Regions from separate parts of the Staphylococcus sp. mip270_02 genome, predicted to be linked through region 2. Evidence: a T-box and tRNA genes for the amino acid it is inferred to sense, from the RefSeq annotation. Region 2 holds a T-box; the other holds one or more tRNA genes.
What was found. A T-box is a leader RNA that pairs with one kind of tRNA and senses whether it is charged. The one in region 2 lies ahead of ACW5YJ_RS07665 (valine--tRNA ligase), so its partner is inferred to be a tRNA-Val.
Positions count from the first base shown of each region.

Region 1: it has a tRNA-Val gene. The T-box ahead of ACW5YJ_RS07665 (valine--tRNA ligase) is inferred to sense a tRNA for this amino acid. The anticodon was not compared.

Region 1 is NZ_CM132934.1:1,421,396-1,436,533, reverse strand. It holds gene panD (aspartate 1-decarboxylase) at 1-294, opposite strand, end outside; tRNA gene ACW5YJ_RS06720 (tRNA-Gly) at 482-556, opposite strand; tRNA gene ACW5YJ_RS06715 (tRNA-Gly) at 572-646, opposite strand; tRNA gene ACW5YJ_RS06710 (tRNA-Gly) at 662-736, opposite strand; tRNA gene ACW5YJ_RS06705 (tRNA-Cys) at 837-907, opposite strand; tRNA gene ACW5YJ_RS06700 (tRNA-Gln) at 917-988, opposite strand; tRNA gene ACW5YJ_RS06695 (tRNA-His) at 1,000-1,072, opposite strand; tRNA gene ACW5YJ_RS06690 (tRNA-Trp) at 1,075-1,148, opposite strand; tRNA gene ACW5YJ_RS06685 (tRNA-Tyr) at 1,166-1,249, opposite strand; tRNA gene ACW5YJ_RS06680 (tRNA-Thr) at 1,256-1,331, opposite strand; tRNA gene ACW5YJ_RS06675 (tRNA-Phe) at 1,342-1,414, opposite strand; tRNA gene ACW5YJ_RS06670 (tRNA-Asp) at 1,425-1,500, opposite strand; tRNA gene ACW5YJ_RS06665 (tRNA-Met) at 1,509-1,582, opposite strand; tRNA gene ACW5YJ_RS06660 (tRNA-Ser) at 1,596-1,688, opposite strand; tRNA gene ACW5YJ_RS06655 (tRNA-Ser) at 1,733-1,825, opposite strand; tRNA gene ACW5YJ_RS06650 (tRNA-Ile) at 1,835-1,908, opposite strand; tRNA gene ACW5YJ_RS06645 (tRNA-Met) at 1,936-2,009, opposite strand; tRNA gene ACW5YJ_RS06640 (tRNA-Ala) at 2,037-2,112, opposite strand; tRNA gene ACW5YJ_RS06635 (tRNA-Pro) at 2,131-2,204, opposite strand; tRNA gene ACW5YJ_RS06630 (tRNA-Arg) at 2,213-2,286, opposite strand; tRNA gene ACW5YJ_RS06625 (tRNA-Leu) at 2,304-2,389, opposite strand; tRNA gene ACW5YJ_RS06620 (tRNA-Gly) at 2,398-2,472, opposite strand; tRNA gene ACW5YJ_RS06615 (tRNA-Leu) at 2,476-2,557, opposite strand; tRNA gene ACW5YJ_RS06610 (tRNA-Lys) at 2,571-2,646, opposite strand; tRNA gene ACW5YJ_RS06605 (tRNA-Thr) at 2,654-2,729, opposite strand; tRNA gene ACW5YJ_RS06600 (tRNA-Val) at 2,746-2,821, opposite strand; rRNA gene rrf (5S ribosomal RNA) at 2,831-2,945, opposite strand; rRNA gene ACW5YJ_RS06590 (23S ribosomal RNA) at 3,026-5,948, opposite strand; tRNA gene ACW5YJ_RS06585 (tRNA-Ala) at 6,139-6,214, opposite strand; tRNA gene ACW5YJ_RS06580 (tRNA-Ile) at 6,235-6,311, opposite strand; rRNA gene ACW5YJ_RS06575 (16S ribosomal RNA) at 6,415-7,967, opposite strand; gene perR (peroxide-responsive transcriptional repressor PerR) at 8,830-9,282, opposite strand; gene ACW5YJ_RS06565 (phosphoglycerate dehydrogenase) at 9,377-10,327, opposite strand; gene bcp (thioredoxin-dependent thiol peroxidase) at 10,334-10,789, opposite strand; gene ACW5YJ_RS06555 (glutamate-1-semialdehyde 2,1-aminomutase) at 10,872-12,161, shown strand; gene ACW5YJ_RS06550 (FUSC family protein) at 12,226-13,320, shown strand; gene ACW5YJ_RS06545 (ABC transporter ATP-binding protein) at 13,403-15,138, opposite strand, start outside.
Region 2 is NZ_CM132934.1:1,633,508-1,648,645, forward strand. It holds gene ACW5YJ_RS07650 (YitT family protein) at 1-220, shown strand, start outside; gene ACW5YJ_RS07655 (hypothetical protein) at 605-766, opposite strand; gene ACW5YJ_RS07660 (DNA-3-methyladenine glycosylase I) at 1,167-1,745, opposite strand; T-box leader at 1,804-2,045, shown strand; gene ACW5YJ_RS07665 (valine--tRNA ligase) at 2,088-4,718, shown strand; gene ACW5YJ_RS07670 (bifunctional folylpolyglutamate synthase/dihydrofolate synthase) at 4,730-5,995, shown strand; gene ACW5YJ_RS07675 (squalene/phytoene synthase family protein) at 6,239-7,057, shown strand; gene ACW5YJ_RS07680 (prepilin peptidase) at 7,346-8,050, shown strand; gene radC (RadC family protein) at 8,053-8,730, shown strand; gene ACW5YJ_RS07690 (hypothetical protein) at 8,878-9,159, shown strand; gene ACW5YJ_RS07695 (hypothetical protein) at 9,413-9,589, opposite strand; gene ACW5YJ_RS07700 (DUF4930 family protein) at 9,739-10,197, shown strand; gene ACW5YJ_RS07705 (hypothetical protein) at 10,267-10,422, shown strand; gene mreC (rod shape-determining protein MreC) at 11,081-11,923, shown strand; gene mreD (rod shape-determining protein MreD) at 11,923-12,447, shown strand; ribosomal protein L21 leader region at 12,477-12,550, shown strand; gene rplU (50S ribosomal protein L21) at 12,563-12,871, shown strand; gene ACW5YJ_RS07725 (ribosomal-processing cysteine protease Prp) at 12,874-13,194, shown strand; gene rpmA (50S ribosomal protein L27) at 13,207-13,491, shown strand; gene obgE (GTPase ObgE) at 13,624-14,919, shown strand; gene ACW5YJ_RS07740 (ACT domain-containing protein) at 14,932-15,138, shown strand, end outside.

The sequences.
Region 1 (15,138 bases), 210 kb from region 2:
AAGCTCTTCTTCCTTCAGTTGAACATAACTCATAATGATTACCACATCATCCACTTCAACTAATCTAGAGGCCGCGCCATTCAAACAAATCTTACCACTACCTCGTTCACCTTCAATCACATATGTTTCAAACCTTGCCCCATTATTATTATTTACAATAGCTACTTTTTCATTAGGTAATATATCAACTGCTTCTAATAAATCTTTATCTATAGTAATACTACCTACATAGTTTAAATTTGATTCCGTAACTCTCGCTCTATGAATTTTTCCATTCATCATTGTTCTAATCATTATATACAATCTCCTACCACAAAATATTTATAATAATGTATGTTGTTTAAATTAATAGTACAAAATACTATTATGATTATTCATATTACCATATTATATAGAAATTGCTACAAATATTAGAATTTAAAATAAGATTACATGTTAAGACAAAAAAGATATAAAAAAACTTCCCATAAGGAAGAATAAATGGAGCGGAAGATAGGACTTACACCTATATCTCATTCCAGGAAGGAATGTGTTCTGAGAGTTGAACTACTCCCGCTTAATTATTAAATTATGGAGCGGAGGATAGGACTTACACCTACACCACGTTCCGGGAAGGAACGTATTCTGAAAGTTGAAATACCCCCGCTTAATTACTAAATTATGGAGCGGAAGATAGGACTTACACCTATACCTCATTCCGGGAAGGAATGTGTTCTGAGAGTTGAACTACTCCCGCTTAATTATTAAATTATGGAGCGGAAGATAGGACTTACACCTATACCACGTTCCGGGAAGGAACGTATTCTGAAAGTTGAAATACTCCCGCATTTTGATGAAGGCGGCAACCGGATTTGAACCGGTGATAAAGGTTTTGCAGACCTCTGCCTTACCACTTGGCTATGCCGCCAATAAAAAACTGGGCTAGCTGGATTCGAACCAGCGCGTGATGGAGTCAAAGTCCATTGCCTTACCGCTTGGCTATAGCCCATTAATATAGAGGGCGGATGATGGGAATCGAACCCACGAGTGTCGGAACCACAATCCGATGCGTTAACCACTTCGCCACAACCGCCATGGCAGGGGCAGTAGGAATCGAACCCACATCAAAGGTTTTGGAGACCTCTATTCTACCGTTGAAATATGCCCCTATTAAATTAAAAATAAATGGTGGAGGGGGGCAGATTCGAACTGCCGAACCCGAAGGAGCGGATTTACAGTCCGCCGCGTTTAGCCACTTCGCTACCCCTCCTAAGAATGGTGCCGGCCAGAGGACTTGAACCCCCAACCTACTGATTACAAGTCAGTTGCTCTACCAGTTGAGCTAGGCCGGCTTGCATAAAATGGTTCAGGACAGAATCGAACTGCCGACACATGGAGCTTCAATCCATTGCTCTACCAACTGAGCTACTGAACCATAATTAAAATGGCGGTCCCGATGGGATTCGAACCCACGATCTCCTGCGTGACAGGCAGGCGTGTTAACCGCTACACTACGGGACCTTTAAAAATTGCGGGAGGCGGATTTGAACCACCGACCTTCGGGTTATGAGCCCGACGAGCTACCGAACTGCTCCATCCCGCGATAATAATATTAATGGCGGAGGAAGAGGGATTCGAACCCCCGCGAGCCGTTAAGCTCCTGTCGGTTTTCAAGACCGATCCCTTCAGCCGGACTTGGGTATTCCTCCACAAATATTAGCTAAAATTAAATTATATTCAATTATGATAAAAATGGCGGAGGAAGAGGGATTCGAACCCCCGCGGGCCGTTAAGCCCCTGTCGGTTTTCAAGACCGATCCCTTCAGCCGGACTTGGGTATTCCTCCAAAATTATATGGACCTTGCAGGATTCGAACCTGCGACCGAACGGTTATGAGCCGTTAGCTCTGACCAACTGAGCTAAAGGTCCTAAATATAATTTACAACTAATAATTAGTGGCGGTGGAGGGGATCGAACCCCCGACCTCACGGGTATGAACCGTGCGCTCTAGCCAGCTGAGCTACACCGCCGTTGTATTTATGTTGTATTATTAAATATGGTGGAGACTAGCGGGATCGAACCGCTGACCTCCTGCGTGCAAAGCAGGCGCTCTCCCATCTGAGCTAAGCCCCCATATATATTTTAGGTTTATCGGGAAGACAGGATTCGAACCTGCGACCCCTTGGTCCCAAACCAAGTGCTCTACCAAGCTGAGCTACTTCCCGTAAATTAATGCGCCCAATAGGGGTCGAACCTATAACCTCTTGATTCGTAGTCAAGTACTCTATCCAGTTGAGCTATGGGCGCATAATTTTATAGGATTATGCCGAGGACCGGAATCGAACCGGTACGGTGATCTCTCACCGCAGGATTTTAAGTCCTGTGCGTCTGCCAGTTCCGCCACCCCGGCAAAAATAATGGAGCAGAAGACGGGATTCGAACCCGCGACCCCGACCTTGGCAAGGTCGTATTCTACCGCTGAACTACTTCTGCATATGCGGGTGAAGGGAGTCGAACCCCCACGCCGTAAGGCGCTAGATCCTAAGTCTAGTGCGTCTGCCAATTCCGCCACACCCGCGATATTAAAATAATGGTGAGCCATAGTGGGCTCGAACCACTGACCCTCTGATTAAAAGTCAGATGCTCTACCAACTGAGCTAATGGCTCTTTAAAATGGTGCCGGCCAGAGGACTTGAACCCCCAACCTACTGATTACAAGTCAGTTGCTCTACCAGTTGAGCTAGGCCGGCTATTAAAAGTAATAAATGGTGGAGGATGACGGGTTCGAACCGCCGACCCTCTGCTTGTAAGGCAGATGCTCTCCCAGCTGAGCTAATCCTCCATATAAATTGCCTGGCAACGTCCTACTCTTGCGGAACGTAAGTCCGACTACCATCGGCGCTAAAGAGCTTAACTTCTGTGTTCGGCATGGGAACAGGTGTGACCTCTTTGCCATTGTCACCAGACAATGAAATGTATGAAATTATACATTCAAAACTAGATAGTAAGTAAAATATGATTTAACCAAAACAAAACAATTTAAAATTTGATTAAGTCTTCGATCGATTAGTATTCGTCAGCTCCACATATCGCTATGCTTCCACCTCGAACCTATTAACCTCATCATCTTTGAGGGATCTTATAACCGAAGTTGGGAAATCTCATCTTGAGGGGGGCTTCATGCTTAGATGCTTTCAGCACTTATCCCGTCCATACATAGCTACCCAGCGATGCCGTTGGCACGACAACTGGTACACCAGAGGTATGTCCATCCCGGTCCTCTCGTACTAAGGACAGCTCCTCTCAAATTTCCTACGCCCACGACGGATAGGGACCGAACTGTCTCACGACGTTCTGAACCCAGCTCGCGTACCGCTTTAATGGGCGAACAGCCCAACCCTTGGGACCGACTACAGCCCCAGGATGCGATGAGCCGACATCGAGGTGCCAAACCTCCCCGTCGATGTGAACTCTTGGGGGAGATAAGCCTGTTATCCCCGGGGTAGCTTTTATCCGTTGAGCGATGGCCCTTCCATGCGGAACCACCGGATCACTAAGTCCGTCTTTCGACCCTGCTCGACTTGTAAGTCTCGCAGTCAAGCTTCCTTATGCCTTTACACTCTATGAATGATTTCCAACCATTCTGAGGAAACCTTTGAGCGCCTCCGTTACTCTTTAGGAGGCGACCGCCCCAGTCAAACTGCCCATCTGACACTGTCTCCCACCATGATAAATGGTGCGGGTTAGAAATCCAACACAGCGAGGGTAGTATCCCACCAACGCCTCCACGTAAGCTAGCGCTCACGTATCTCAGGCTCCTACCTATCCTGTACAAGCTGTGCCGAATTTCAATATCAGACTACAGTAAAGCTCCACGGGGTCTTTCCGTCCTGTCGCGGGTAACCTGCATCTTCACAGGTACTATGATTTCACCGAGTCTCTCGTTGAGACAGTGCCCAAATCGTTACGCCTTTCGTGCGGGTCGGAACTTACCCGACAAGGAATTTCGCTACCTTAGGACCGTTATAGTTACGGCCGCCGTTTACTGGGGCTTCGATTCGTAGCTTCGCAGAAGCTAACCACTCCTCTTAACCTTCCAGCACCGGGCAGGCGTCAGCCCCTATACATCACCTTACGGTTTAGCAGAGACCTGTGTTTTTGATAAACAGTCGCTTGGGCCTATTCACTGCGGCTCTCCTGGGCGTTAACCCTAAAGAGCACCCCTTCTCCCGAAGTTACGGGGTCATTTTGCCGAGTTCCTTAACGAGAGTTCGCTCGCTCACCTTAGAATTCTCATCTTGACTACCTGTGTCGGTTTGCGGTACGGGCACCACAATTCTAGCTAGAGGCTTTTCTCGGCAGTGTGAAATCAACGACTCGAGGAAACAATTTCCTCTCCCCATCACAGCTTGACCTTAAGAGTGCCGGATTTGCCTAACACTCAGTCTTACTGCTTGGACGTACAATCCAATAGTACGCTTCGCCTATCCTACTGCGTCCCCCCATCGCTTAAAACGAATTATGGTGGTACAGGAATATCAACCTGTTATCCATCGCCTACGCCTATCGGCCTCAGCTTAGGACCCGACTAACCCAGAGCGGACGAGCCTTCCTCTGGAAACCTTAGTCAATCGGTGGACGGGATTCTCACCCGTCTTTCGCTACTCACACCGGCATTCTCACTTCTAAGCGCTCCACATGTCCTTGCGATCATGCTTCAACGCCCTTAGAACGCTCTCCTACCATTGTCCTTACGGACAATCCACAGCTTCGGTAATATGTTTAGCCCCGGTACATTTTCGGCGCAGTGTCACTCGACTAGTGAGCTATTACGCACTCTTTAAATGATGGCTGCTTCTAAGCCAACATCCTAGTTGTCTGGGCAACGCCACATCCTTTTCCACTTAACATATATTTTGGGACCTTAGCTGGTGGTCTGGGCTGTTTCCCTTTCGAACACGGACCTTATCACCCGCGTTCTAACTCCCAAGTTAAATTGATTGGCATTCGGAGTTTGTCTGAATTCGGTAACCCGATAAGGGCCCCTCGTCCAAACAGTGCTCTACCTCCAATAATCATCACTTGAGGCTAGCCCTAAAGCTATTTCGGAGAGAACCAGCTATCTCCAGGTTCGATTGGAATTTCTCCGCTACCCACAACTCATCCGCTCACTTTTCAACGTAAGTCGGTTCGGTCCTCCATTCAGTGTTACCTGAACTTCAACCTGGTCATGGGTAGATCACCTGGTTTCGGGTCTACGACCAAATACTCAACGCCCTATTCAGACTCGCTTTCGCTACGGCTCCACATTCACTGCTTAACCTTGCATCAAATCGTAACTCGCCGGTTCATTCTACAAAAGGCACGCCATCACCCATTAACGGGCTCTGACTACTTGTAAGCACACGGTTTCAAGTTCTATTTCACTCCCCTTCCGGGGTACTTTTCACCTTTCCCTCACGGTACTGGTTCACTATCGGTCACTAGAGAGTATTTAGCCTTGGGAGATGGTCCTCCCGGATTCCGACGGAATTTCTCGTGTTCCGTCGTACTCAGGATCCACTCAAGAGTGAATAAACTTTCGACTACAGGATTATTACCTTCTTTGATTCATCTTTCCAGATGATTCGTCTAGTTTATTCTTTTGTAACTCCGTATAGAGTGTCCTACAACCCCAACAAGCAAGCTCGTTGGTTTGGGCTCTTCCCGTTTCGCTCGCCGCTACTCAGGGAATCGATTTTTCTTTCTCTTCCTGCGGGTACTAAGATGTTTCAGTTCTCCGCGTCTACCTTCAGATATGCTATGTATTCACATATCGATAACATGACATAACTCATGCTGGGTTTCCCCATTCGGAAATCTCTGGATCAAAGCTTACTTACAGCTCCCCAAAGCATATCGTCGTTAGTAACGTCCTTCATCGGCTTCTAGTGCCAAGGCATCCACCGTGCGCCCTTAATAACTTAATCTTTTTTGACTTTCAACACGAACAAGTCGGTTGAAAACCCAAAATGTTATTAATCTGTGAGTGTTCTTTCGAACACTAGCGATTATTTCTTTTTGAATTCAAAGCTTGTTAAAAAACTCTAATTCACTCGGTTTTGCTTGGTAAAATCATAAATTTTACTTACTTATCTAGTTTTCAATGTACAAATTTTATGGTGGAGACTAGCGGGATCGAACCGCTGACCTCCTGCGTGCAAAGCAGGCGCTCTCCCATCTGAGCTAAGCCCCCATAAAAATATTCAAATCTAATGGTGGGCCTAAGTGGACTCGAACCACCGACCTCACGCTTATCAGGCGTGCGCTCTAACCAGCTGAGCTATAGGCCCATTCCGATATGAATACTCTAATGAGCATTCAAAACTGAATACAATATGTCAATGTTATTCCTGTTTCATCTTCGTAAGAAGATGTTTCCGAATATATCCTTAGAAAGGAGGTGATCCAGCCGCACCTTCCGATACGGCTACCTTGTTACGACTTCACCCCAATCATTTGTCCCACCTTCGACGGCTAGCTCCATAAATGGTTACTCCACCGGCTTCGGGTGTTACAAACTCTCGTGGTGTGACGGGCGGTGTGTACAAGACCCGGGAACGTATTCACCGTAGCATGCTGATCTACGATTACTAGCGATTCCAGCTTCATGTAGTCGAGTTGCAGACTACAATCCGAACTGAGAACAACTTTATGGGATTTGCATGACCTCGCGGTTTAGCTGCCCTTTGTATTGTCCATTGTAGCACGTGTGTAGCCCAAATCATAAGGGGCATGATGATTTGACGTCATCCCCACCTTCCTCCGGTTTGTCACCGGCAGTCAACCTAGAGTGCCCAACTTAATGATGGCAACTAAGCTTAAGGGTTGCGCTCGTTGCGGGACTTAACCCAACATCTCACGACACGAGCTGACGACAACCATGCACCACCTGTCACTTTGTCCCCCGAAGGGGAAAGCTCTATCTCTAGAGTTTTCAAAGGATGTCAAGATTTGGTAAGGTTCTTCGCGTTGCTTCGAATTAAACCACATGCTCCACCGCTTGTGCGGGTCCCCGTCAATTCCTTTGAGTTTCAACCTTGCGGTCGTACTCCCCAGGCGGAGTGCTTAATGCGTTAGCTGCAGCACTAAGGGGCGGAAACCCCCTAACACTTAGCACTCATCGTTTACGGCGTGGACTACCAGGGTATCTAATCCTGTTTGATCCCCACGCTTTCGCACATCAGCGTCAGTTACAGACCAGAAAGTCGCCTTCGCCACTGGTGTTCCTCCATATCTCTGCGCATTTCACCGCTACACATGGAATTCCACTTTCCTCTTCTGCACTCAAGTTTCCCAGTTTCCAATGACCCTCCACGGTTGAGCCGTGGGCTTTCACATCAGACTTAAGAAACCGCCTACGCGCGCTTTACGCCCAATAATTCCGGATAACGCTTGCCACCTACGTATTACCGCGGCTGCTGGCACGTAGTTAGCCGTGGCTTTCTGATTAGGTACCGTCAAGACGTGCACAGTTACTTACACATTTGTTCTTCCCTAATAACAGAGTTTTACGAGCCGAAACCCTTCATCACTCACGCGGCGTTGCTCCGTCAGGCTTTCGCCCATTGCGGAAGATTCCCTACTGCTGCCTCCCGTAGGAGTCTGGACCGTGTCTCAGTTCCAGTGTGGCCGATCACCCTCTCAGGTCGGCTACGTATCGTCGCCTTGGTAAGCCGTTACCTTACCAACTAGCTAATACGGCGCGGGTCCATCTATAAGTGATAGCAAAACCATCTTTCACTTTAGAACCATGCGGTTCCAAATGTTATCCGGTATTAGCTCCGGTTTCCCGAAGTTATCCCAGTCTTATAGGTAGGTTACCCACGTGTTACTCACCCGTCCGCCGCTAACGTCAAAGGAGCAAGCTCCTTATCTGTTCGCTCGACTTGCATGTATTAGGCACGCCGCCAGCGTTCATCCTGAGCCAGGATCAAACTCTCCATAAATGAATTATGATGTTTGATTAGCTCATAAAATACTAATTTGTGTTATCTCTAACACTTGTTTTGAACCAACAATTTAATGTTGTATTCGGAATTAACGTTGACATATTGCAATTCAGTTTTCAATGTTCATTAATGTGTTACAAGAAATTATTTTATCATTAAGTTTTTGTTAAGTCAATGATAAATTTTTAATTTTTTCGTTAAGTTTGTTTCGTTTTCCTCAACTCAACATTTACTATTATATAACTTACAAATGATATTCACAAGCGTTAATTTTACACTTTTTAAAATTCATTTTGTTTCAATTGATGTTGCAATGCGTCTTGTTTTGACGACTTTTATATAGTATCAAGATTATTCCATATCGTCAATAATTATTGCGAATCTTTTTAGTTGAATTTTACCTTTATATTCACTATTTAGTAAATAGATGTACAGGTTTTTAAAATGGTGTAATAACATTGTATAACTAATTACACATTTTGTTGTAATTTCTCATCCTCCTAGTAAGTAAATGTATTTTTATATACGATCTATCTCCTATATTTTAAATAATCATATATTTTTAATAATACTTGTTTCTACTTATAGAAAGAATTGAAAATAAAAAGAAACCGAGATATCAGATATCTCGGTTTCTAGCTTTGTACAAGACAACAACTAACTGGTACAAGTTGAACTTATTTAACAGTCCATTTAATTGATAAACAATTAGAAGCTTAAAGATGCTAAATATCAATTTCAAACATAATTAGTTTTCTCTGTGCATAAAAAGTAAATTATTTCCATAATATGTTTACTTACTTTCAATTTAGTTTCTTCATAGCTATTAAATTAATCATTACTTCAACTATGGTTACGATTATTCTTCTTTATCTTGGCAATCTTTGCATAAACCATAAATTTCCATACGATGATGCGTTACATTAAAGTCTGTTACGTGTTGGGCTAATTGTTCTACCTCATCTAGTTGTGGATAATGAAAGTCTACGATTTTACCACAATCTTCACATATAACATGGTAGTGATTGTGTGTACTGAAATCAAAACGGCTTGATGAATCTCCATACGGTAATTCTTTAACTATCCCTATTTCTTTGAAGACACGTAAATTATTATATATAGTAGCAACACTTATATTTGGAAAATCAGGTGAAAGTGCTTGATAAATTTCATCGGCTGTAGGATGTGACTCTGAAGCAATTAAGAATTTAAGAATTGCTTGTCTTTGTGGAGTTATTCTCACGCCATTATTTCTTAAAGATGCAATTGAATCTTCTAGTTGATGTTCAACTGTTTCCATCTCTGCACTCATTTCCCTCACCATCTTTCTATTTAAGAATTATTATTACTTAATATTAATATAACTGTTAAATTAGGGAAATGTCAATATTCTTAGTCTAAACTCGTTAATATCCACTCTTTGGATCAACCAAATTCTCAATTAGCTTATTATTATTGAGAATAGATGTTAGGTTTTCAATAAAAATCTCTGTTACTTCTGCTTTGTTTTCTGAGTTATTACCAGTAATATGAGCTGTAATTGTAACATTCTCTAATTCATATAGTGGGTTTTCAGAAGTTAATGGTTCATTTTCAAATACATCTAAATATGCATGTCTAATCAATTTTTCATTTAAAACTTCAACTAAAACTTCTTCTTTTACGATAGTTCCCCTACCTACATTAATAAATAATGCTTCGTTTTTCATCAATTCAAAATGATTTTTTGTGAGTAGATGTATTGTTTCATTTGTTTCGGGGAGTGTGTTAACAATAATATCCGCTTCAGATATAACTTTCTTTAAATCTTTAATAGCATATGTTTTACTAAAGCCATCTACATCATGAGCACTTGTATTTATCCCAAGTACTTCCATATTCATAGTATTAGCTATTTTAGCGGTATTTTGTGCGATACTGCCTGTACCTAGAAATAATATACGTTGGCCACTTAATCTTTTACCACTCATTTTTGAATCATAATGCTTATTAATTTGATTTAAATAGGAAGTTCTCATTTTTTTATAATCATCTAAGATATATGCAAAGATAAACTCTGACATCTGTTTTGCATGTACACCTTTACCATTTGTAAGTTTTATATTATTTTCGTCAATAAATTTTAACGGAAGTATATTGACACCTGTAGAGTACCAGGCTATCCATTTTAAATTTGGACAATCACTTAAAAATGCAGCATCTAAGTCACTATCGTAACCAAACAATATATCTAAAGTTTGTTTATCTTCAGCATTGATGCTAGAAACACCCTTTGTAAATACAAAGTCGACATTGGGAAAGCGTTCAATTAAATCGGTTTCTAGATCATCCATCCTCATTAAGCTTACAGCTTTCATTTTAAATCACCCCAATATATCTTTTAGTTCTTCTATTTGAGTTTTCACTTTAACTTTATTAATCACATCTATAATAATCCCATTTTCATCTAAAACAAAAGTAGTTCTTACAATACCCATAGACTCTTTACCAAAAGATTTCTTCAATTGGTATACACCAACTTCTTCAGAAAGCTTATAATCTTCGTCTACCAATAAATCAAAATTCAACTCTAACTTATTACTAAAATTTTGGTGTTTCTTTTTACTATCTCCACTAATTCCATAAACATTTACATTTAATTCATTGAACATTTCAAGGTTGTCTCTAAAATCACAAGCTTCTGTAGTACATGTGGGTGTATTATCCCTCGGGTAAAAATAAAGCACAGCCTTTTTACCTTTAATACTTTCATTTGATATTAACTCACCATTCTGGTTTTCTAATTCAAATTTTGGAAACTGACTTCCTTTTTTTAACATTTCATTCACCCTATTTCTTTTTATTCTTTAATTTATGATACGATAATAGACGCAAATATTAAATAAAAAGAGGTTGATAACTATGAAATTTACTGAAAGTGAAAATCTTCAGAAATTATCTGATGAATATATTTTAGGTGGTGTTAATTCACCTTCACGTTCATATAAAGCAGTTGGCGGTGGTGCACCAGTAATGATGCGTTCTGGACAAGGCGCATATCTTTATGATGTAGATGGAAACAAATATATTGATTACTTACAAGCATATGGTCCTATTATCACTGGGCATGCTCACCCACATATTACTAAAGCGATTCAAGAACAAGCAGCATTAGGCGTGTTATATGGGACGCCTACTGAATTAGAAATTGAATTCGCCAAGAAATTACGTGGAGCAATTCCTTCATTAGAGAAAATTAGGTTTGTTAACTCTGGTACCGAAGCTGTAATGACTACTATACGTGTTGCACGTGCTTATACCAATCGAACAAAAATCATCAAGTTTGCCGGACAATATCACGGACACTCAGATTTAGTATTAGTAGCTGCTGGTAGCGGTCCATCACAATTAGGCTCTCCTGATTCTGCTGGTGTACCTTTAAGTGTTGCTCAAGAGGTTATTACTGTGCCTTACAATGATATTGACGCTTACAAAGAAGCTATAGATTATTGGGGCGACGAAATTGCTGCAGTTCTTGTTGAACCGGTTGTCGGAAATTTTGGTATGGTGAAACCACAACCCAACTTCTTAGAACAAGTGAATGAAATATCACATAACAATGGTAGTTTAGTAATATATGATGAAGTGATAACTGCGTTTAGATTCCATTTTGGCGGAGCTCAAGATTTGTATAACGTTTATCCTGATTTAACTGCGTTTGGCAAAATTATCGGAGGCGGTCTACCAATTGGTGGATACGGTGGTAAACAAGACATCATGGAACAAGTTGCCCCATTGGGACCTGCATATCAAGCTGGTACGATGGCTGGAAATCCTTTATCTATGAAAGCAGGTATTGCGTTATTAGAAGTACTAGAACAAGAAGGTGTTTATGAAAAATTAGATTACTTAGGTAAACGTTTAGAAGATGGCCTTCTTTCATTAATAGAAAAGCATAATATCACAGCGACAGTTAATAGAGTATATGGTGCTTTGACACTCTATTTTACAGAAGAAACTGTAGTCCACTATGATCAGGCGGAAAATTCTGACGGAGAGGCATTCGCTAAATTCTTTAAATTGATGCTAAATCAAGGTATAAACCTAGCACCTTCTAAATTCGAAGCTTGGTTCTTAACAACGGAACATACTGAAGAAGAAATAGATATAACATTAAAAGCAGCTGATTACGCTTTTAGTCAAATGAAATAAACTTGAATTTTAGCTCCAATCATTGTATAACAAGTATAAATACATTTATTAAGGAGCGGTACATTTGAAATTAGGAGCCCGTATTCTCAAGACAGGTATAGCCATTATACTTGCTTTGTTTATCGCTTCTCTATTACCTGATGAAGCTGGTTTAAAAGCAATCGCTGGAGTCAGTGCAGTCGTTGCTATGCAACCAAGCGTTTTTCGATCTATAAAAACTGTTTCTGACCAAGCGCTTGGTAATGTCGTTGGCGCATTACTTGCTGTAGCAATGGTTACGGTATTTGGAGATAACGTCATAATTATGGGTGTTACTGTCATACTTTTAATTGCTATACTTTTCCGTTTCAATTTAGCACATGTTGCTACATTAGCGAGTGTTACAGCGTTAATTATTATGGGACAGCACTCAGGAGATTTTTATGTTTCTGCATTTTATAGATTTGTACTAGTTATGATTGGTGTAATTAGTTCTTCAACAGTTAATCTATTATTCTTACCACCAAAATTTGAATCGAAAATTTATTACAACTCCTTGAATATATGTTCTGATATTTTTGTATGGTTTAAACTCGTATTGAACGATACATCAGAATATCATCATATTAAAGAAGATAGAGGTGTAATAAGCGGTCGTATTAAGAGACTTGAACAAACATTTAGTTATTATGAAGAAGAACGACCATTTACTAAAAAACAAGTATATGCGCAAAATCGTAAAAAGATTCTTTTTAAAGAAGTCGTCCGCAGTACTCGTCATGCATATGAGGTACTAAAAAAAATGAATCGCTATCAAAACGATTTACACAATTTAAATCATGAGTTATTACTACAAATTAAATTAGAACTAGATACACTAATTGCATATCATGAACAAATATTTATAAGTCTATCTAAAAAAGCTAAATATGATGTCAGTCAATTTGATAGTCAAATAGAGAATCCACAGAAAAAAGAACTTATGGATGCTTTCCAAAAAGAAATAATTAAAAACCCATATCAAACGGTATACTCCTATGCTAATATTATGCAAATTATATCTGCTATAGAAGAATATCGCTATACACTAGAACACTTAGACAGATTACGCATCAGTTTCTTCTCATATCATAATAACGATAATGAAATTGATATTTTAGATGAAGATTTCGATTTATAAAAAAAGCCCAAGGTTGTGTTATTACAACAACCTCGGGCTTTTTTATATCATTTATTTAAATCAGCAGCAGAAAAGTAGCATTTTATAGATTTTGTATACTATAAAGGTGTTCATAAGCACCTCTTTTAGCTAATAACGCTTCATGTGTGCCTATTTCGACAATCTCTCCGTTTTCAACTACCACAATTTTATCAGCATGCGTAATAGTTGAAAGTCTATGTGCCACTATCAATGTCGTACGATTTTCACTTAAAATATTTAATGCATCCTGTATAATAGATTCACTCTCTAAATCTAATGCACTTGTAGCTTCATCTAAAATAATAATAGGTGGGTTGTTTAAGAAAATACGAGCGATAGATACGCGTTGCTTCTGCCCTCCGGAAAGTTTTACGCCTCTTTCTCCAACTTCTGTATCATAGCCTTCAGATAATTCCATGATAAAGTCATGAGCGTTTGCCATTTTGGCAGCTTTTATTACTTCTTCATCTGTGGCATCAGGACGACCTAATAAGATATTCTCTTTTATTGTATCTGAAAACAAGATGTTATCTTGTTGGACTAAACCTATTTGATTTCTTAAACTTCCAGTTAAATATGATTTGATGTTGGTTCCATCAATTTTTATTTCACCATCTGTTACATCGTAGAACCTTGGAATCAAATTGATTAAAGTAGATTTTCCTCCACCACTCATACCAACAAATGCCACAGTTTCACCTTGATTAATTTCTAAATTTATATTATTTAAAATTGTTGACTCTTCTGAGTTATATTTAAAACTTACATCATTTAACTCTATATGACCTTTATTAATTTCAATTGGTAATGCACCTTTTTTATTTTTAATGTCATAACCTTCATCCATTAATTGGAAAACACGGTCCATTGAAGCAAAACTTTGTGTCAATGTTGTAAATGAAGATACAAGTCTACGTAACGGACCAAATAATTGTTCTAAATAGCCGACAAATGCAGCCAATGTCCCAACAGTTATTGAGCCATTGATAGCTAAAAATGCACCTGAGCCAATAACAATTAACGGCCCTATATCAGTTACTGTATTAATCGCTGAGAAGGAGTAAGCATTCCAACGTGTATGATTAAATGCTCTTTGCAAGAAATTACGGTTATGTTTATCAAAATTTTGCGCTTCATTATCTTCAATGGCAAAACTTTTAATAACAGACATACCTTGTACACGCTCATGTAAAAAACCTTGAACTTCCGCTAATGCTTGTGATCTCTTTCTAGTTAAACTTCTTAAACGACCGAAGAAAAAGTAAACAGTTAGTATATACACCGGGAAAATCACAAGTGCTGCTAGTGTTAATTTAACATCTAAGAAAAACATAATGGAAAGTGCAATCACAATGGTGATACAGTCCAACCAAATATTCATCAATCCTGTTAAAATAAAATCTTTTGTTTGCTCGACATCATTGATTACTCTAGATATAACCTGTCCTGCTTGGTTATTTGCATAAAATCTAGCACTTAATGCTTGTAAATGGTTATAAAGTCTTCTGCGTATATCATATAAAATCTTATTGCTTGTCCACTGTGCTAAATATTGTCTTAAAAATTCAATTGGTGGTCGTACAATTACAAAAATAAACACTGCAATCCCCAAAGCAATAGCTAATCTTGTAAATTTCTCTTCTACCGAAATTGAATTATTATTAATAATATCGTCAATAACGTATTTTATTAATAATGGAATCAACATCGGAATCCCAAATTTTAAAATACCAACAAGTATCGTAGCAATGATTCGCCATTTATATGGTTTTACAAATTGTAAATATCTACGAATCA
Region 2 (15,138 bases):
AGCAGATAAAATTAATAATTTCACCGGAAGAGGAACTACAATATTGCCTAGCAAAGGGGGATATTCAAAAAATGAGACAGGCATGCTTTATGTAGTAGTTCATCAATCTCAAGTTACTAAAATTAAAAATTTAGTTTACCAAGAAGATAAAAAAGCATTTTTAGTTATACATGATGTAAGAGATGTATTAGGTAGTACGTTTATTAATAACATCACATAAAAATATACTAAGTAGTTGATTCTATTAGCTTTTTATATGAATTATTAAGTAATATTATGATGCAAAATCAATGTGTTTTTTTATTATCAGGAAAAATAACTTTTTTTACTGTTGCGACTGAAGGCATTGACCGAAGTATAGCGGAAAAGTATTGAACAGATGAAGAAACATTTAAAACTGATACTGATGCTTCATCTAAAGAAGTAGAAAACATAAAAAGTAATGTTAATCAAATTAACCCAAGTGTTCAAGGTGCAAAACATGTTACAGTTGAAAATGAAGAATCAGTAACATATCTATCTGATGCTGAAGTTGATCAATAATTAGTAAAGCAAGGTTTAATAGAATCTAAAGTTTCGTCTAATAAAATGGTCACAGAAGCAGCTAAAAAAGCGGAGTTACTAAAGCTACATACGGAATAAATGGCACAATGAATCTATATTTGTCTCCTGCAGCAACAACTAATTTATTACGAATTGGAACAGTCGAATCGGCGGCTTTCTTAGGAGCCGTTATATCAGTATCAGCAACAGGTGCGATTTCCAATTTTTCACATTCTGTTATTAGTATCTATGCTTCCAAAGCTGTAAATAAAAACGGTAGTGTAAATAATGAAAATTTTAGCGTTTATATTATACATCATAGTTATTACCTATTTGTGTGCTATTATTATACCCAAATATACTTCAAGCGATATACTATCAATTGTTTTAGTATTTATAATTTTGTGTTTGGCTAGTTTCTTAATAAAGCAGTTATTTAAGGATGGTTAATTTACTTCAGTAATTGCCTATATATTATTGTGTGTTACTAGTACATGTAAAGTTAGTAAACTATACGAATACGCAAAAGCCCACCTAAGTGAATAGGTGGGCATTTTTAAGGGCAAAAAAAGGCAGATTTTCGAGAAAAGGGCAAACACTGTGGGAAGATTGAAATTTAAATATTACTCAAAACCTTTGCCTTTATAATGATTGGGGTTGTTCGGGCACGTTTGTAAATGTGCATTATACAAACCAGCTGCTTCTAAAAAAGAAAAAACAGTAACAGGACCTAAAAATTTAAAACCATATTTTTTAAGTTGCTTTGAAAGTTTTGTAGCACGGTCATCTACTGTAACGCGTTCACTTGGTGTAGCATAGGCGCAATCAATCGGTTTATAATCTACAAAAGACCATAAAAAGTCACTAAAGCTTCCATAATCCTTTTCTATATTGAAATAACCTTGTGCTTGACTAATTATTGCTTCTATCTTTTTACGATTATGCACGATATTGGGAAAAGTCATTAATCGATCAACATCTTCAGTTGTCATTTTTGAAATTTTAGTTGGATCAAAATTATAAAAAGCTTGTTCGTAAGATTCTTTTTTCTTTAAAATAGTTAACCATGAAAGGCCCGCATGTTGTGATTCAAGTGCAATTAATTTAAATAATTTCAAACTATCATAAATAGGTTGTCCCCATTCCTCATCGTGATAGTGGAGGTAAAGGGGATCTTTTGTTCCAAATGCGCATTCATTCATAAATTTCACTCCAGTGCATTGACTTATTTTAACATCCATTATACTATAATTAAGTAAAAGAATATTGTCTACTGGGAAGAGTAAATAAGCTGAAATTTAGAAGAGAGTACATGGTTGGTGTAAATGTACAATTTTACTTATTGAAGGTAGCCCACATTGAACTTTAGCTGAAATATAATACTTTTAAATAATTATAGTATAGGCTAAAGCGTGTTTGAGCGTTAATCATATAATTAAGTGCTTGAAATTATACTATAATTTCTTGAATTTAGGTGGTACCACGGAATAACCGTCCTATATTGATAGGGCGGATATTTTTATTTTTAAGGAGGATTTTAACGAATGGAAATGAAACCAAAATATAATCCGAACGAAGTCGAGTCCGGACGTTATGACCAATGGGTTAACAATGGTTATTTTAAAGCGACAGAAGATAGTTCAAAAGAGACATATACAATTGTAATCCCACCACCAAACGTAACTGGTAAATTACATTTGGGGCATGCATGGGATACTACATTACAAGATATATTAACGCGAATGAAACGTATGCAAGGCTATGATACTTTATATTTACCAGGCATGGATCATGCAGGTATTGCTACGCAAGCAAAAGTAGAAGCAAAGTTAAACGAGCAAGGTTTATCAAGACATGATTTAGGTCGAGAAAAATTCCTTGAACAAGCTTGGGATTGGAAAGAAGAATACGCTAATTTTATCAGAGAACAGTGGGCGAAACTTGGCCTAGGCTTAGATTACAGTAGAGAACGTTTCACGTTAGACGAAGGTTTAAGTAAAGCTGTGAAAAAAGTATTTGTGGATATGTATAATAAAGGTTTAATATATCGCGGTGAATATATTATAAATTGGGATCCAATCGCACGTACTGCTTTATCTGACATTGAAGTAATACATGAAGATGTTGAAGGTAAGTTTTACCATTTTAAATATCCATATGCAGATGGTGATGGATTTATTGAAATTGCTACAACACGTCCTGAAACAATGTTAGGTGATACTGCGATTGTCGTAAACCCTAACGATGAACGTTACAAAGATGTTATTGGGAAGAAAGTAATTTTACCTATCATTGGTAGAGAACTACCTATATTAGCAGATGAATATGTTGATATTGAATTTGGTAGTGGTGCAATGAAAGTAACACCAGCACATGACCCTAATGACTTTGAAATAGGAAATCGCCATGATTTAGAACGCATTATCGTAATGGATGAATCAGGCAAAATGAATGATAAAGCTGGTAAGTATCAAGGCATGGATCGATTTGATTGTCGTGAGCAATTAGTGAAAGACCTAGAGGCTGAAGACCTTGTTATTAAAATTGAGGCACATGAACATTCAGTAGGTCATTCAGAGCGTTCTGGCGCAGTTGTAGAACCGTATTTATCAACACAATGGTTTGTTAAAATGAAACCACTTGCTGAGCAAGCACTAGATAATCAAAAAACAGACGATAGAATTGATTTTGTTCCTGCACGTTTTGAAAAAACTTTTAATCGTTGGATGGAAGAAATTAGAGACTGGACAATATCACGTCAACTTTGGTGGGGGCATCAAATTCCAGCTTGGTACCATAAAGAAACGGGCGAAATTTATGTGGGTGAATCAGCACCTGAAGATATTGAAAATTGGACTCAAGATGAAGACGTATTAGATACTTGGTTCTCAAGTGCTTTATGGCCATTTTCAACATTAGGTTGGCCAGATACAGAAGCAGAAGACTTCCAACGTTACTTCCCAACTAATGCATTAGTAACTGGATATGACATTATCTTCTTCTGGGTTGCAAGAATGATATTCCAAGGTTTAGAATTTACTGGAAAACGTCCTTTTAACGATGTATTATTACATGGATTAGTCCGTGCAGAAGACGGTAGGAAGATGAGTAAATCACTTGGCAATGGTGTGGATCCTATGGATGTCATTGATGAATATGGTGCAGACAGCTTAAGATACTTCCTTGCTACAGGTTCATCTCCTGGTCATGATTTACGTTATTCTACTGAAAAAGTTGAATCTGTATGGAATTTCATTAATAAAATATGGAATGCTGCGAGATTTAGTATTATGAATATTGGTGAAGACTTTAAGGTAGAAGATGTAGACTTATCAGGAAACCTTTCTCTTGCAGATAAGTGGATTTTAACTCGATTAAATGAAACCATTGCAAATGTTACGGATTTAAGTGATAAATATGAATTTGGTGAGGTTGGTCGTACTCTTTATAACTTTATTTGGGATGAATTCTGTGATTGGTATATCGAGATGAGTAAGATACCTATGAACGGTGAAGATGAAGCGCAAAAGCAAGTTACACGTTCAGTACTTACGTATGTTCTCGATAACACAATGAGAATGTTACACCCATTTATGCCATTTGTTACTGAGCAAATATGGCAAAACTTACCTCATGAAGGTGAAACAATTGTAAACGCATCTTGGCCAAAAGTGAATGACGAACTCACATTTGATGACAGTAAAGAAACGATGCAACAACTTGTTGAAATTATTAAATCAGTTAGACAATCACGTCTTGAAGTAGATACGCCGCTTTCAAAGGCAATTCCAATCTTTATTAAAGCAAAAGATGATAATATCAAAGAGACATTGTTAAACAATTCGAATTATATTGATAGATTCTGTCATCCAAGTGAATTGACAATTGATATGGATATTGAAATTCCTGAAAAAGCCATGACCTCTGTTACGACTGCTGGTGAAGTTGTGTTACCATTGGAAGGTCTAATAGATATGGATAAAGAAATTGAGCGTTTAGAGAATGAACTCTTGAAATGGGAAAAAGAGCTCGATCGCGTGAATAAGAAATTAGCAAATGAAAACTTCGTCAATAAAGCACCTGAAAAAGTTATTAATGAAGAACGTGAGAAGAAACAAACATATCAAGAGAAATATGACGGTGTTAAATTACGAATTAATCAATTAAAAGCATAGGAGTCCTTAAAATGAATTACCTAGATAGCTTATATTGGATACATGAACGAACTAAATTTGGTATTAAACCAGGCGTCAAACGTATGGAGTGGATGTTGGATAGACTAAATAATCCCCAATTTAATATAAACGGTATTCATGTTGGTGGCACAAATGGCAAAGGGTCCACGGTGTCGTATCTACGTTCAGCACTTGTTGATAACGGATATGATGTGGGCACTTTCACATCGCCATTTATTGAAACATTCAACGAACGTATTAGTTTGAATGGTCTACCAATAAGTGATGATGATATTGTTAAATTAGTTCAAAGAGTAAAACCAGTAAGCGAAGCCTTAGAAGTGGAAACTGACCTTGGAACTGCAACCGAATTTGAGATTATTACAACGATGATGTTTTTATATTTTGGTGAAATCCACCCAGTTGACTTTGTAATTGTTGAAGCGGGATTAGGTATTAAAAATGATTCTACCAATGTTTTTAAACCAATCTTATCAATATTGACAAGTATAGGTTTAGACCATACTGATATATTGGGCGACACGTATGTAGATATTGCAAAAGACAAAGGTGCGATAGTAAAACCAAACACACCTATTATTTATGCTGTGAAAAACGAAGAAGCGCTTAAAGTTATTCGTGATTATGTTGAACAACAAAATGCTGAAGGAATTGAGTTGGATAGAGATATTAGTGTTATCTCTGAAGATGAAGAATTCACTTATCGCTATAAAGATTATGAACTTGAGACGCTTTTATTAAATATGTTAGGTGAACACCAAAAAGAAAATGCCGCGTTAGCAATTACCGCACTTATTGAATTAAATGAGTCAGATATCGTTGATTTAGATTTCAATAAAATGATTGATGGTATTGAATCGGTGAGTTGGACTGGTCGAATTGAACAAGTGAAAGAACGTCCTTTGATGATTGTCGATGGCGCACATAACGTTGAAAGTGTAGAGGCGCTAATAAGTACGATGAAAAATTATTATCACACTGAAAATATTGATATTTTATTTTCTGCAATCAAAGGAAAACCTTTAAATGCTATGGTGGATCAACTAAAAACGATTGCTTCTACATTCTATATAACAGATTTTGATTTTCCGAAAGCTTTAACAAAAGAAACGATTTTTGATGAAGTTCGATTTGATCAAAAAGTACTTGTTGATGATTATGTGAAGTTTATCGAATCATATGAAGGCGACGGTTTAATTATTACTGGAAGCTTGTACTTTATAAGTGAAGTAAAAGCTAAAGTTAATTTTAGTTAAATATATATTTAATAAATAAGCGAACGGTTCGATAGGTTGTTGAATCATTCGCTTATTTTTGTGTTAAATAAAAGAAAAATGATATCTAAATATAATTTTAATAAAGAGTAAAAGTTAGTTTGAAAATTTGAGGTTTGTCAATTTTTTGACGAGTCTATTTTGATTAAATTAGGTGACAAGCATTTCCTATTTTATTTTGTAATTATATGATAATATTTAAAAAAGGGGAGGTATTAGATTAAAATGACTGAAAAGAAATTCCCAAAAGATGCAATGCGTGTTTTAAAAGAAACAAGTCGTACTTTTTATATTCCGATAACTTTTTTAGAAAAAGAGTTAAAACATACGGTAGCATCTGCTTATTTAGTATTAAGAGCAATAGATGAAATTGAAGATCACGAGGAATTGGATAACGATTTAAAACATTCAATACTGATGCAAGTAAGTGAGTTATTTAAAGCTCCTTTTGATGAAGCGAAATACATGCAAATTCTTGAACCCGTGAAGGATAAAATGCCTGAAGTCACTTTAAGATTAGGTGAGTGGATAGAAGCTTGTCCAAATAAGACAGTATCAATTGTATTAGAGGCTTCTAGCGAAATGGCATTTGGTATGGCAAAATGGGCTAAAGCAAACTGGGACATCCATACCAAGGATGATTTAGATGATTATACATATTATGTAGCGGGACTTGTCGGTGTCATGCTCTCGCAATTGTGGGACTTATGTGCAAATGTTAAAACAGATAGGGAATTGGCAATTGGTTACGGACGAGGCTTGCAAGCTGTTAACATTCTTAGAAATGAACAAGAAGATTTAGCAGAACGTGGTGTAAGTTTTGTACCGGATGATTGGACACGTGATGATTTGTTTAAATATGCTGAAGATAATTTAGCTAAAGCAGATGCATATATGAAAGATATTAATAAAAAAACCATTTTACTCTTTTGTCGTTTACCATTAGCGCTGGCTCACAAATCACTTACAGCAATGAAAAATGGTAGAGAGAAGATATCCAGAAAAGAAGTAGAAGAAACTGTCGATGAAATTCAACAAGATTAGATGCTAAAACCTTTTTTTGAATGATTCATTTTTATTAATGTTACAAAATTAAAACTATTAGTAACTTTATACTTATAAAACCAGCTCATTATATTGTTGAGCTGGTTTTATTATTCTAAAATATAATTCATTAATGAAATAATATGTGGTGATAATGCTCAATCAACAAACTAAACTATATACAAAATTTGGTTTGTTGATTGAGCATTGTTGAAATTATTTCAATAGTGTTATTTTTCTTATTGGTATTATGGATTGATGCTATAATATTTGTTAGGAGGTGAAGTGTTGATAACGCTGCTTTTAATTTGTCCTATATTATTTAGTTTTTTATATCAGCTATGTTTTGTAGAAAACCTGAAAATAAGTTATCTCACAACCCGTTCAAGATGTGATTATTGTCGCAAAAAAATAACTATAATAGAAACAATACCAATTTTAAGCTTTATTTTTTTAAGAGGCACTTCAAAATGCTGTAATCACAGAATAAGTGTTTTTTATCTGCTTGGGGAGTTTCTTTCTTTGATTCCTGTATTTTACATGATTTATTTACCTCACAAACTAACGATTGACAACACTACTTTAATACTAATTTATTTATTCCTCCTCACCTTTTCTATATTTGATATTAAGACATACACAGTTCCTTTGCATGTGGTAGTCGTTTTTGCTATTTGCATTTGTTTTATTACTCCAATTCATATCATGTCATTTTTCTTCGTAACGAGCTTGCTTCATATATTTTATTTACTATTTCATAATGCCATTGGCTATGGAGATATAATTATCTTTTCTTTGCTAGCTTTAGCTTTAGCATCTTCAGAGTTTTTAATCACTCTTTTGTTTACATTTATCTGTGGTGGTGTTTTTGCTTTGCTCGTGTTACTTGTTTCTCGTAATGAAAGAGCAAGAATTCCACTTATTCCTTTTATTTATATCGCATTTAATATAATGCTTATAACATCTCAAAATTTAAACTTTGGAGGTTTTTAAAAATGAAAATAAAAGAACTCGCCAATAATCAGAAACCTAGAGAAAGATTGTTAAACAATGGACCTGCACATTTATCTGATGGTGAACTACTAGCCATTTTAATTAATACAGGTAGAAAAGGGTTTTCAAGTTTAGATATAGCTAATGAATTGTTAAAGTCAGTAGAAAGTTTAAAACAGTTAAAGGCATTATCCATCAATGATTTGAATAAAGTGAAGGGAATTGGTTTATATAAAGCATTGATTCTAAAAGCTGCTTTTGAGCTAGGGGAACGCATGCATTCGGGGAGTTTAGATGAGAAGATACAAATTACTAGTCCTCAAGATGTTGCTAATTTTATGATGGGAAAAATGGAGCATTTAACTCAGGAAAAGTTTATTGTGTTATTTCTTAATTCTAAGAATGTTGTTATTAAGCAGAAAACAATATTTATTGGAACATTAAATTCATCAATCGTTCATCCTCGAGAAATATTTAGCGAAGCTATAAAATGTGCAAGTAATGCAATTGTGGTGCTTCACAATCATCCATCAGGTGATACTACACCGTCCAAAGAAGATATTAGGACAACTGATAGATTAAGAGAATGTGGAGAAATTCTAGGAATAGATTTACTGGACCATATTATTATTGGAGATCATACTTATATGAGTATGGTAGAGGACGGCTATTTTGATTAAAACATGATATACGAAGTTGCTTACATAAACGCATAGACTGATTAACGCATTATTATATTTTTATTGCATGCTTTAGTATTAATTTTGGCTTTCTGTACTCACTCAGTTACGGTATAATCAAGTTGATAATTAAGGAGGCGTTATCAAGTGGGAACGATATTATTGATTGGTTTGTTACTGCCGGTAGTTTATTTAATGCAATTAGTTAGAATTAAAAAGCCTATTGATTTTAACAGTACTAAAAAAACAGTAGTTATTTCAGTTGTAGGTGTCTTATTAACTACTATGCTATTCTTTATTTTTAGTACGAATCACACATCTTTTTGGTTATATTTAATAGGTTCATTGATTATAGCTGTTATATGGGCATTATTATTGTGTGCTTGTTATTATTTTTATCAAGTGCTATCAAATAATGTCAAAAAATAACTATAATGTTTGTGAAACATTAGTTTTTATATTAAGGTTAGAAAATATTTTTGATTATGAAATATGTTTAACATCTCAATTTCCATAGATGTAACTATAGTTGAATGTTAAAAAAAACGGAGCAAGGAATCCATTTTTGATTCCTTGCTCCGTCTGAACAACCAAATTATAATATTACAAGTATATTTAAGTAATACTATAGTCTGCTACTGGAATAATCTATATCTGTGATAACATGCATAGATTGTGTTGTTTATATAAAACTAAAGTAATTATTAAAGTTTTCCATTATCCAAAGAATACCTTGATAACCTAGATATATACATAATACAATAATTCCAACGTATATTAAAAATCTTAAAATTGATAAACCTACTCTAAATAATAATATAACTAAGAGGGCAAGTAGGATTATAGATATAATACTCATATTATATTTCACTCCCTTTGTACATAATTGTACTATGAAAAAAGCATGTATGCATCAGTCTATCGTTAACTTTTGGATACTACTACAGACTGATGATATTTAAATTAATTGATTTTATAATATAGGGTGAAATTATGGGAGGGTGGTTCATGCGGTTTATATTTAGTATTATTAAAAACTTTATAGCTATTATAGCAATTATAATCATTGTATTCTTCGCGTTGAAATATGCGCCGTTTTTAAAAGACCAGCAATGGAACCCAGTACATAATAATGAGCCACCTACGAGCAACACCCAATCAGAAGGTGGTTTAACAGGTGGTCAACGTTATTCTGTAGAAGACAATGATATTTTGAAAAATGTCCCTCGCAGTCAGGCTAAAAATGTATTTGATTGGATAGATAAGAAAGAATTTATGTCTGTTTCAGGAATTGGTAGAATGGGGTATAGCGATAAATATCTAGCAGGCCAACGTGGCGATGAATTTATAATTTATAAATTTGGTTCAGACTCCATTCGTGTTTATAAAACTGAAATAGAAATGGAGCAAGACCTAAATCAACTTGGGGAGCATATTGAACTACAGCCACCATCTAAATACGAGTAAGTGGTTTGAATTCTCAGCAAAAATGCGTTAGCCTTATATAAGTAAAAACGTAAAAGGTTGGTGTCAATTATGAGTGAACAGTCTAAAGATAAAAAAGTAGATGAACAAGCAAAAGCACAAAATCTATTCGCACGTTGGCGTAAAGAAGAAACTTTATATAAAGAAGACGAAAAAGAAGCTGAAAAATCTGCTGAAACAGAAAAAAACGACGCAGAAGAAAAATAATTATATTTTTGCTGAAACTAATGGACGTTAAATTATTTCTAAGAAATGAATTTATTTGAATCGAAACTGAAATTTAAAATTTTAGCGGATATTCAATGACTTGACGTTGGACAGGTCTAAATTTAAAATTTACAATAATCGAAAACGCAATTTCCATTCTAGTACTGTTGTAAAAAGTATACCGAAAGCTGAGACATGATTTCATGTGTCAGCTTTTTTGCTTTTATACAAAACGTTAATGTATAGTTAATGATAAATAAACGTAAACTGTCTAAGGGCAAAAGCGTGAGAATATAAATGGTTGGAAAAATAATAAAACTCACTGTTTAACTAGCATAAATTTATTATCATAGCAATTTTTCCTTTTTCCTTTTTTATTTAAAAACACATTTAACTTATATACATAATTTTGGATTTAAAAAATTGGAAAATCTAAGACTTTAGTACACTATTTACTTTGAAACTTGTTATAATACAAATTAACACTACATTTTATGTTTTAAAGTAGAATCTCAGCAATATTTGTTCTAGCTTTAATATATTAAATGAGTGGTTAGAATTTAATTTGTGAATAATAAGGTTACTACTTTATTTCGATCTATGAGTAATATAAAATAATATCAAGTAGTAAAATAGTCGGGTAATAGAGGTGTTTAGGTTGTCAAAGTTTTTTAAAAACAACAAGTTGATTGTTATTTTATGTGCAATCATTGTATTTATTGCCTTAATTGGTGTATCTTTACGTTCGCAATCACAATCACCAGTAGAACAATACGTAGGAGATTCAGTTGCATTCGGTCAAAAGGCGGTTAGTTATCCTGTTCATTTCGTAACAGGTTCAATCAATAACCTTTTTGCAAAAGATAGTTCAAAAGAGCAACAAAGCAAGGTTAAACAATTAGAAGCTGAAAACGAAAGACTGAAATCAGAAAACAAAAAGTATAAAAAAGAATTAGATATAGAAGATATATCTAAATTCGAACCAATTTCTAGTACAGTATTATCTAGAAATCCAGATCAATGGATGAATACACTAGTTATTAACCAGGGTGCTAAAGATGGTATAAAAAATAATATGGCTGTGATGACTTCAGAAGGATTGGTAGGTCGAATCTCTAAAGTAAATCAATTTTCCTCACAAGTTGATTTAATTTCAACAAACACACGCGCTAACCGTTTATCAGTAAATATTCAACATGATGATAAAAATGTATTTGGGTTAATCGATCATTATGATTCTAAAAATGAAGAACTTATTATTACTGATATTAATAATAAAGACAGTGTGAAAAAAGGAGATAAGGTTGTTACAAGTGGTTTAGCTGATCAATTACCAAGTAGTATATACATAGGTGAAGTTTCAAAAGTAGAAAATGATGAATATGGCTTATCAAAAGAAGTTAGAGTTAAAACAGCTGCTAATTTATCAGATTTAAATCATGTATATGTAGCTAAAAGAGACCCTAAGACAATACCGGATAATGAAAGTGGTGATAATTAATGCGTGCGTTATACTACTTTCTTATCGGTATTGTATTATTTTATATTGATACTGCAATTGGGTTAATTATACCAATGCAAATTGGCACGAAAGACATAATTTTTGTTCCACACTTGACTTTAATGTATTTACTAATAATATGTGTTCACAGAAGTTTTGGTGTAGCTATTATATTATCTACGGTGTTAGGCCTAATTACTGATTTATATTTTGGTAGTTTTTATGGCTTGTATTTATTTGGTTATATACTGTTCGTTGTAATTCAAGACTTTTTCTTCAAAACATTTTATAGAGACTATACAATGTTATTCTTTATAGTATTATTAAGTACAATTTTCTTAGAAATTTATGTAGCTACTATTTATAGCATATTGGGGTTGATAGCATTTAATTTATTTGATTTTGTGTTGTATAGATTAATTCCTACATTGGTGCTTAATTTTATATTACTTATTATTTTCTATCCGATTATTACTAAATTCTTTAGAAAAGTGCAATTGAAGATTGACAGTAAGAAAGCCTAATGCTAAAATGCAGTAGTTGAGTAGTTTTTAGCTACATACAACCGCTCGGATTTAGGTTAAAGAACATGTATGTCACCTAAATTTGGCGTGACTTAAATTATAGGAGGTGCAAAGTATGTTTGCTATTATTGAAACAGGTGGAAAACAAGTTAAAGTAGAAGAAGGACAAGAAATCTTTGTTGAGAAATTAGATGTTAACGAAGGTGACTCTTTCACATTTGACAAAGTATTATTTGTAGGTGGAGACGCAGTTAAAGTTGGTGCGCCAACTGTTGAAGGTGCTTCAGTTACTGCTACTGTTAAGAAACAAGGTCGCGGTAAGAAGATTACTGTATTCACATATAAACGTCGTAAAGACTCAAAACGTAAAAAAGGTCATCGTCAACCTTACACTAAATTAACAATCGACAAAATCAACGCATAATTATGATTACTGTTGATGTTACATTGAACGATGTCGGTCAAATCACTGATGTTATCATGGATGGCCATGCAGAACATGGCGAATATGGACATGATATAGTTTGTGCAGGTGCATCCGCAGTGCTTTTCGGAAGTGTTAATGCTATAATGGGATTAACAAATGAGAAGCCCGATATTGATTACAATGATGACGGTGGACATTTCCATATTAGAAGTGTAGATACTTCTAATGAACAAGCGCAGTTAATTCTTCAAGCAATGTTAGTTTCGTTGCAAACCATTGAAGAAGAGTATAAAGAAAATATCAGATTAAACTATAAGTGAGGTGCAATCATAATGTTAAAATTAAATTTACAGTTCTTCTCATCTAAAAAAGGACTTGGTTCTACAAAAAACGGACGTGACTCAGTTTCTAAACGTTTAGGAGCTAAACGTGCTGATGGTCAACACGTTACAGGTGGTTCAATCTTATTCCGCCAACGTGGTACTAAAATTTATCCTGGTGAAAATGTAGGTCGTGGTGGCGACGATACATTATTCGCTAAAATCGACGGCGTGGTTAAATTTGAACGCAAAGGTCGCGACAAAAAACAAGTTTCTGTTTACGCAGCAGCTGAGTAATTTGTCATCGTTAACACCAGAAGTGATCACTTCTGGTGTTTATTTTTTGTCTTTATTTTCTAGTTAATGAGATAATGATATAATATACAGAATGATATAAAAAAATAAATTTTAAGAAAAAGAGGTGAAATCATGTTTGTCGATCAAGTAAAAATATCACTTAAAGCAGGTGATGGTGGTAACGGTATAACAGCATATCGTAGAGAGAAATATGTTCCATTCGGTGGTCCAGCTGGCGGTGATGGTGGCGATGGTGCATCTATTATATTTGAAGTAGATGAAGGTTTGAGAACATTATTAGATTTTAGATACCAAACACATTTCAAGGCCAAAAGAGGCGATGCCGGTCAAAGTAGTAATATGCATGGTAAAAATGCGGAGGAACTCGTATTAAAAGTTCCACCTGGTACGATTATTAAAAGCGTTGAAACAGAAGAGGTTTTAGCTGATTTAGTTGAAAATGGTCAACGTGCAGTAGTGGCTAAAGGTGGTCGAGGCGGTCGAGGAAATTCACGTTTTGCATCTCCTAGAAACCCAGCACCAGATTTCAGTGAAAATGGTGAACCTGGTGAAGAAATTGACGTTACCTTAGAATTAAAATTGCTAGCTGATGTTGGGTTAGTAGGTTTCCCAAGTGTAGGTAAATCTACTTTATTATCTATTGTATCTAAAGCTAAACCTAAGATAGGTGCATACCATTTCACAACAATTAAACCTAATCTTGGTGTAGTTTCTACGAAGGATCAAAGAAGTTTTGTAATGGCAGACTTACCAGGATTAATAGAAGGTGCGTCTGAAGGTGTAGGATTAGGACATCAATTTTTAAAACACGTTGAACGTACAAAAGTAATAGTTCACATGGTAGATATGAGTGGATCTGAAGGTCGTGATCCTTATGAAGATTATAAAGTTATTAATGAGGAATTAAATGCCTACGAACATCGTTTAGAGGAGCGACCTCAAATTGTGGTTGCTAATAAAATGGATATGCCTAACGCAGAAGAGAATTTAAAAGCATTTAAAGAAGCTTTGAATGATGATTCTGTGCACATTATCCCACTTTCAACATTTATGCATGACCATATTGATGAACTGCTTTATGCTATAGCAGACAAATTAGAAGAAGTAAAAGACATTGACTTTAGTAAAGATGAAGAAGAAGATTTAGGTGTTAATAGAGTGATTTACAAACATACACCTAGTCAAGATAAATTCACAATTACACGCGATGATGATGCTGCATACGTTGTAAGTGGTAAAGCAATCGAAAGAATGTTCAAAATGACTGACTTTAATAGTGACCCTGCTGTACGTAGATTTGCGCGTCAAATGCGTTCTATGGGTATTGATGAAGCATTGAGAGCACGCGGATGTAAAAATGGAGATATTGTTAGAATCCTTGGTGGAGAATTTGAATTCGTTGAATAGGAGTGCTTGAAAATGGACAAAAAAGATTATAAAAAGTTTTACTTAATTCGCGAGGATGTATTACCAGAATCTGTTGTAAAAACCTTAAAAATTAAAGAAGTTTTAAAAAATGATCCGTCACTGTCCATATTTGAAGCAGTTAAACAATTCGATTTATCAAGAAGTGCTTTTTATAAATATAGAGATACAATATTCCCTATTGATGAAAAAATGGAGTCT